DNA from 2 places in the Psychrobacter sp. H7-1 genome. Region 2 is predicted to be linked to the other one. Evidence: riboswitches for the same ligand, from Rfam matches in the RefSeq annotation. Region 2 holds a riboswitch; the other holds the start of a gene.

Region 1 (4,184 bases), on a different contig from region 2:
AGATAGGCTGCGGGAAAGAAGCACCTGCACCGGTAATATTCATCTCAATGCCTTCAGCTGACTTGAAATCATCCGCTGCAGCAGACGTTGATTCTGAAGTATTTGCTGTGCTGGCTGCTGCCGAGCTAGCCACTGTCGTATCGTCAGCTGTTGCCGCTTCTTTCTTATCACAAGCAGTTAGGGCCAACATGCTGGCAACAGTGACAGCTAATAGTGAATAACGCATGGTCTCTCCTAAAGAGTAAAAAATGTTTTTATATAAAATATAAGAAATACAGAGACTTAATAACGGATAAAGCAAAGCGGCTTGATATAAATGACTGTAATTGACGACGCTTTTATCGGTCTTGTATTGGATTGAATACATTTTGACGTCTAAATATGACAGTTTGATGAAATGAATATCTTTTGTAAGAAATAGGTAACTTCAAAAAAAGTCGGGTGAGTAATGTTACGCAACTGTACTGCGCTGAACATTTGGCTATGACGGTGTTTGAACCTTACTGGCATAGCATAAGACGCTACTCGGTTAAGGATTCATTACATTATCTTTAACCATTAGAAAGTATCGCTAAACTAATTACCTGTAGAATTAGCCCTCGATGTTTTGGTGCAGACAATTAGGTTTTGATCGCGGTTCACTGCTTTTCACAGTAACGCCAAGATTTTATTGCCATCACAGGTGCCAATCATTTATTCCATTACAGGTCCAATTTATGAAAAAGCTTTTTATACCAGTTACCCTTCTATTAACCTTATTACTGAGTGCGCCTGCCAATGCTGGCCTTGCCTCTTGGTATGGTCCCGGGTTTCATGGAAAAAGAACCGCTTCCGGTGCTATTTATAATATGTACGCCATGACAGCCGCCCACAAATCATTGCCTTTTGGTTCAAAAGTAAAAGTTACTAACCTTAAAAATAACAAATCGGTGGTGGTAAAAATAACTGACCGTGGTCCTTTTGCGCCCGGCCGTATTATCGATTTGTCTAAGAAGGCCAACCAATCGCTAAATTGCAATCTTTGTAAAGTGACCGTTGAAGTATTAAGCAAAGGTGATGGCAAATACCGCAAACAATAACTTTGTAAAACCGCAGCGCCCTAGAAAAAATTAAAATAATATTGAGGACTGTTATTGCTCTAAAAGTTTGATAAGATAGCCCTTAATAAAACCATTAAGACTCGGGGTGCAGACCTTGCGTTATCTGATAGCCGCTGAAATGCGATTATAGATAACCACGCGTTTGCTGAGACATCACCCGTTGAACCTGATGCGGTTAATACCGCCGTAGGAAAGTCATTGCAACTCCCCTATACCTTATTTTTATCACAAAAAATACAACGCTTATTGCTATGACAGCCCTCGAGGGTTGTGAATTAATGCGTGCTATGCGCTTAAGATAAATCAGTTTGGATGTATCTTATCTCAGGTTACTCTAAGCGTTATGAGTCAATGTGTTTGTGTTAAAAAAGAGGGATTCGCTTTGTTAAGCGACAGAATCTGCACTCACTGAGTCTTTATTTTTACTACCGGTTTTTAGCCTTTTACCCTAAAAGCCTCTATGGCACCTTGCCATTAACAAAAAATAAGGACATTTCTATGAGTAATGAACAACACACCATTAAAACGCCAGCACACCGTAATGTAGAGGATGAGCGCTTCGATGAAGAGGCTCGCGACTTAACCCGCAGCCTGCCGGCGTCAAGAAAAATATATATCGAGGGCTCTCGTCCTGATATTCAAGTGCCGATGCGTGAAATCACTTTAACCGATACGCCCACTGGCGGCTTTGGCCTAGAAAATGGAGAAAAGAACCCGCCTTTTTATGTCTATGACACTTCAGGCGTCTATACTGACCCGAGTGTCGATATTGACCTCACCAAAGGCTTACCAAAGCTACGTGAAAAATGGATTGAAGAGCGCGGCGATACCGAAGTTTTAGACGGCTTATCAAGCAACTATGGTCAAGAGCGTGCGCGTGATATCAAAACCGCCAACATCCGTTTTGCTCATATTGATAAACCTCGCCGTGCCAAAGCTGGCAAAAATGTCACTCAAATGCATTATGCCCGCCAAGGTATTATCACGCCTGAAATGGAATACATCGCCATCCGTGAGACCCAAAAGCAGCATGAATTAACCGATATGCGCCAACATGCCGGCGAGACCTTTGGTGCCAATACCCCAAAAATCATAACCCCTGAGTTCGTGCGTGCTGAAGTGGCCGCTGGACGCGCTATTATCCCCAATAACATTAATCACCCAGAGTCTGAGCCGATGATTATCGGGCGCAACTTTCTGGTAAAGATTAATGCCAATATCGGTAACTCAGCGCTGGGCTCAAGCATTGATGAGGAAGTATCCAAGATGACCTGGGCTACCCGCTGGGGCGCCGACACCATCATGGATTTATCGACTGGTAAGAACATTCATGAAACTCGTGAATGGATTATCCGTAACTCACCTGTGCCTATCGGTACGGTGCCTATCTATCAAGCGTTAGAGAAAGTTGACGGCGTCGCTGAAGACTTAACGTGGGAGATTTTCCGCGATACGTTAATTGAGCAAGCCGAGCAAGGCGTGGATTACTTTACTATTCACGCCGGCGTGCTACTGCGCTATGTGCCTTTAACCGCAAAACGTCTTACAGGTATCGTCTCTCGTGGTGGCTCTATCATGGCGCAGTGGTGTCTTGCTCATCACAAAGAAAGCTTCTTATACACCCACTTTGAAGACATCTGCGACATCATGAAGCAGTATGATGTGGCCTTTAGCTTAGGCGATGGTCTGCGTCCAGGCTGTTTGCAAGACGCCAATGATGAGGCTCAGTTTGGTGAGCTGAAAACCTTAGGCGAGCTGACTCAAGTGGCTTGGAAGCATGACGTACAGGTGATGATTGAAGGGCCAGGTCATGTGGCGATGAACCGCATTAAAGAGAACATGGATTTGCAGCTTGAGATGTGTTCTGAGGCACCTTTTTATACCCTTGGTCCATTAACCACAGACATCGCACCAGGCTATGATCACATTACCAGTGCTATTGGCGCCGCTATGATTGGCTGGTTTGGCACGGCAATGCTGTGTTATGTGACCCCAAAAGAGCATTTAGGTCTGCCTAATAAAAAAGACGTGAAAGATGGCATCATCACTTACAAAATCGCCGCTCACGCCGCTGACCTAGCCAAAGGCCACCCTGGCGCTCAGGCACGTGATAATGCGTTATCGAAAGCCCGCTTTGAGTTCCGCTGGGATGATCAGTTTAATCTAGCCTTAGATCCAGACACGGCTCGTGAATTCCATGATGAAACACTGCCAAAAGATGCGCACAAGTCTGCCCATTTCTGCTCTATGTGTGGGCCTAAGTTTTGCTCAATGAAAATCACCCAAAATGTGCGTGAGTATGCAGCCGGCCTGCCTACTGGTGTTGAGGTCACCCCAAGCAGTGGCGAGCTTAGTGATGCGGTGCATCTTATCAAAGAGGTCGACACTGAACTGGTTAAAAAAGTAGGTGAAGCCAGTTTTGAAGAGGTACAAAAGGGCATGGCTCAGATGACAGAGAAGTATAATAGCGAGGGACGCCAGCTTTATAAAGAGGTGTAAGCTGTACTGTAGGACAAAGGGCTTTAATCCCAATCGCCATTTTTATTAAATAAAAAGCTTGAACCTCTAGATGGAGGTTCAAGCTTTTTTATAAGCTTATAGTGCTATTAGCAGATAGAACACCTAACTCACTATAACAATTATACTTTAGAGGCGTTATAGATTTTATCGATAGACGCATCGATGGTGGCTGCGAATTCTTCGTCTGTTTGAGACTTTGATAGGCCTTCAGTGAAAGCACGTGAGAAGCTGGCAATCATACCTGGATTTTGAGCTAAGCGATCACAAGACTCATCACGGCTATAGCCACCTGATAGCGCCACTACTTTAAGCACTTTTGGATGATCAATAAGCTCTTGGTAGAAGCCTTTTTCTTCAGGCAAAGTCAGTTTTAACATCACTTGATGATCATCATCTAAGCTATCTAGGTTACGTAAAATCTCTTCTTTTAATAACACTTCGCTTTCAAGCTTGTCTTTGCTTTCAATGTTTACTTCTGGCTCGACGATGGGCATAAAGCCTTCAGATAAAATTTGCTTAGCCACATCAAACTGCTGCTGCACCACAGTCTCGATACCATGCTGG
Region 2 (4,184 bases):
TTTGGCGGTATTTGGTGAGGTGGGGCTATCGGGCGAGATACGCCCGGTTCCCAACGGTCAAGAGCGCCTAAAAGAGGCAATGAAACACGGCTTCACCCACGCCATCGTACCCAAAGCCAATGCCCCAAAAAACCTTATGGGGCAGTTTAAGGGTATCACAGTGATAACGGCTGATCGCTTGGATGATGCCATTGACCGAGCGTTTGAAATTTAAGGCGCTGAGTGTTTTAAATTAGCGCTCATAATACGCGTAAAAATGATGCACCGGACCATGGCCATGACCGACATTAAGCTCATCTGCATGCGCTAGAGCACCCGTCAGATAAGCTTTGGCCTTAGCACAAGCTAGGCTTAAGCTGTCTCCTTGACTCCAAAAAGTCGCGATGGCGGCAGATAGGGTGCAGCCAGTGCCGTGGCTGTTTTTAGTAGCGATACGCGCCGCCTCCAGCCACTGACTTTGACCCTCTACCCATAACAGATCTGGAGAGTCTGGCTGATTAAGCAGGTGACCGCCTTTTAAAAAGGTGGCGACCCCTAAACGCTCTGCCTGCTCGAGCATCTGTTCTCGGGTGGTGGCCTCAGCTTCACCCAGTAAATCAGCAGCTTCTGGCAGGTTGGGGGTAATCAGCCCCACTTGGGGCAATAATAGCTCACGCAAGGCCGCCACCGCATCACTGTCCAGCAGTCTATCGCCGCTTTTAGCAACCATGACCGGGTCTAGCACTACCTTGGTGGGTTGGTAAGTCTGAAGCGCTTCTGCCACACAGCGGATGACCTCAGCGGTACCTAACATTCCAATTTTCACCGCATCGACCTGTACATCGCTAAATACAGAATCTAATTGAGCACGAATTAAGTCAGTTGGCATCATCTGAATTTGCTGCACACCTTGGGTGTTTTGTGCCACCACGGCGGTGATGACACTCATCGCATAGCTACCATTGGCGCTAATGGCCTTAATGTCGGCTTGAATACCGGCGCCGCCTGTACAGTCTGTACCAGCAATAGTTAATACATTTTTAATCACCGCTACGCTCCTTAAAAATTAGGATGGTTATTGATAGCCTATCTTATGTTATCGCTGTGCTATCAGCAGCTCAGCTGCTTGCTTTGGATCATCGGCCGCACAAATCGCAGAGACTACAGCGATCCCATGACAGCCTGTTTGGTACACTTGCCTGGCATTAGCATGGTTAATGCCGCCAATGGCCACTGTGGGCAATACGCTGGCCTTGGATAAAGTGCTCAATCCCTCTAAGCCTATAGGCTCGGCATGATCTTGTTTGGTAGCGGTAGCGAATACAGGGCCTAGTCCGACATAATCGAGCAGATCAAGGTGATGGTGGTGCGTCTGCTGTAACTGCGCTAAAGCATTAATAGACAGCCCCAGCCAAGCATCATGGCCTAAAATATTTCGGGCCTGTTCAACACTCAAGTCGCCTTGACCGATATGAGCACCATCGAGTTTGGCTTTATGTGCAATCTGCACTTTGTCATTGATAACCAAAGGAACACGACCAGCAATGGCCTCTTTAAGCTCACAGGCTGTGGTATACAAGGCCTCATCGCTGGCGTGTTTGTCACGCAACTGCACTAGGGTCACGCCGCCATCGATGGCAGCAAGCACCGTCTCAATCAGTCCCTTATCAGCGCATAGAGCGCTATCGGTGACCAAATATAGCGATAAGGCATCGGCAGATTTATTATGTTTATTCATAAAATATTACTCGTGCTTGTTGAGAGACATCGGTTGCCTGTAGGGCATACAAACTATCGAGGAAGTGGATATAAAAGCTGCCAGGCCCTTGAGCAATCTGCATGGCGTGCTCAGCGGCCTGTCCGTAATAACATAAGGCGGTGACAGCCGCTTGTGCCATAGCCTTCTTATTGGCGCCTACAAAGCCGGCTATGAGCGCCGTTAAGGCACAGCCAATGGCGGTGACTTGAGTCATCATAGGATGGCCATGATTAATAGCCCAGCGGTTCATGCCATCGGTCACCCAGTCAATCTCTCCGGTAACCACCACTACCTTGGCATATTGGGTCAAGGCTTCAGCTGCTGCATGGGCCGCCGCCACGCTATCGCCGCTATCGGTGCCCCTGCTTTGACTACTCATACCCGCCAGAGCCAATATTTCTGAAGCATTGCCGCGAATGACATCAGGCTGTAGTGACAGTAGCTGCCGGCAAGCTTGTTGCCGAAATGCAGTGGCACCCACAGCGACTGGGTCTAGCACCCAAGGAATGCCTTTGCTGTGTGCCATCTTGGCCGTGGCCAGCATGCTGTTTAGACGAGTTTGGGTCAGCGTACCGATGTTAATCGCTAGGGCATCAGATAAGCACACAAAGTCAGGGGCTTCTTGAATGTCATGTACCATAGCAGGCGAGGCGCGACAGGCCAAAAGCACATTGGCAACCGTATTATGGGCGACATCATTGGTGAGGTTATGGACCAAAGCAGATTGGTCTTTAAAGGCGTGAAAACAAGACTCGATGAATGGTAACTGCATCTTCCCTCCGAATAGGATAAGAGGGCGTTTAGAAACACACAGCATGACGGCACGCTTATGATAAAGGTGGCAAGTTAACAATCAACCCTTACCCAAAGATGCCGTTATCGCTATACACTCCCTACGCCAGTATAATCTGGATCAGGTTCAAAGGGTGCATCTCAGCCCAAGGGCGCCCCTGTGATAACTTAAAAACAAATAAAACAGCTGCTTATCATAGCTAAGATGGCTTTTTTTCACAAGGGTTTGAGCGGCCTATCTTGCTCAGCTTTTTTAAACTTAGGGCTTTGAAGTTGCCGACTCAAAAATTGGGCATAAAAAAAGACCTGCCGTTTACGGTGCAGATCTTCTTTTGATCCTGGTTTTAGCCCACCAGGCCGCTTATCGACAAGCGTAAATTTATCACCCTGACTTGATTTAGCAACTGTACTTTTAAAAACCAGCAGCTTACTAAGATTAGCAGGATTAAGGTGAACCCACTCTTTCAATGGTCACATTGGCAATACCACGGCTTACCAAACCGATCTGCTTAGCAGCAGCATAAGATAAATCCAACACACGGTTACCATGGTAAGGACCACGGTCATTCACTTTGACTACCACGCTCTTACCGTTACCTTTGTTGGTGACACGTAAGTAAGTATTAAAAGGTAAAGAGGGGTGTGCTGCGGTTAATGAGTTCATATCAAAGCGCTCACCACTGGCAGTCTTTCTGCCATGGAACTTGCCACCGTACCAAGAGGCACGACCACTTTGTTTGAATTTGTTAACAGCATTTGAGGCTACTAACGTTAAATGAGATAACACATCATCGTTATCTTGGCTAACTTTACTACCTTTGGCATTCATCAATGAGCTGCTGGCAGCTAAAGATGAGGGCTCAAAGGAGGTTTGTAATAAAGAGGTGGGTTGGCTTTTTTTGCGTGCTAACTCGTTGAGTACACTGTCGATATCGCTTGGGCTTTTAACGCTGATAGTTTGCTTAGAATCCGTAGCGTGAGCCAGATTAGTGGCTCCTACCATGCATGCTAGCGCACATAGAGCTGATGTGAATTTCTTCATAATTGCCTCGTAAGCATTTATCTTAAGTAATGGAAACTCAAAAGATTATGCATTTACTATAAAAATACTACTTAATTAAATAGCTTAAATAAAAATGGGTTAAATAAAAAATACTTATCTAAATTGTTAACATTGGCTATAAAACCATAGGAGGTAAAGATACACACGAAGTGTCACATTTAGATTTGCCAATGTTATCTTTTTGTAACTTAACATTAAGCAAAGGGGATTTGCAAGTGACGCTAGAGTTCAATTTTATAGATAATAGACCATTTTTTGATCTATGAATAGTAAAAATATTGAACTCTAGCTAAATAAAGGACGCAATAAATTAAAATTTATTGGTTAAGCATTACTGATAAATAACTTCGATAATTTCAAATTCTACCAGGCCGCTTGGGGTCTCAATACGTGCCTCATCACCCTCTGATTTACCGATTAAACCTCGAGCAATAGGGGAGTTGACGGAGATTTTGTTGTTCTTAAAGTCTGCCTCATCATCGCCCACAATCTGATAGCGCTTTTGCTCTTCAGTGTCTAGGTTTTCGATAACCACAGTCACACCAAATACGACGCGGCCCTCACGTGGTAAGGTAGCCGGATCAATAACTT

Evidence for each region. A riboswitch is a leader RNA that binds a small molecule or an ion and turns the genes downstream of it on or off. The one in region 2 is predicted to bind thiamine pyrophosphate.
Region 1: linked by a shared signal. The riboswitch ahead of thiC (phosphomethylpyrimidine synthase ThiC) and the one ahead of thiM (hydroxyethylthiazole kinase) in region 2 are both predicted to bind thiamine pyrophosphate.

The regions. Positions count from the first base shown of each region.
Region 1 is NZ_CAJHBH010000041.1:12,382-16,565, forward strand. It holds gene pstS (phosphate ABC transporter substrate-binding protein PstS) at 1-226, opposite strand, end outside; gene JMX92_RS10850 (septal ring lytic transglycosylase RlpA family protein) at 717-1,079, shown strand; TPP riboswitch at 1,172-1,310, shown strand; gene thiC (phosphomethylpyrimidine synthase ThiC) at 1,599-3,599, shown strand; gene JMX92_RS10860 (fructose bisphosphate aldolase) at 3,740-4,184, opposite strand, start outside.
Region 2 is NZ_CAJHBH010000004.1:27,662-31,845, reverse strand. It holds gene radA (DNA repair protein RadA) at 1-214, shown strand, start outside; gene thiD (bifunctional hydroxymethylpyrimidine kinase/phosphomethylpyrimidine kinase) at 233-1,027, opposite strand; gene thiE (thiamine phosphate synthase) at 1,076-1,717, opposite strand; gene thiM (hydroxyethylthiazole kinase) at 1,710-2,510, opposite strand; TPP riboswitch at 2,612-2,700, opposite strand; gene JMX92_RS02365 (hypothetical protein) at 2,747-2,998, opposite strand; gene JMX92_RS02360 (septal ring lytic transglycosylase RlpA family protein) at 2,976-3,572, opposite strand; gene greA (transcription elongation factor GreA) at 3,925-4,184, opposite strand, start outside.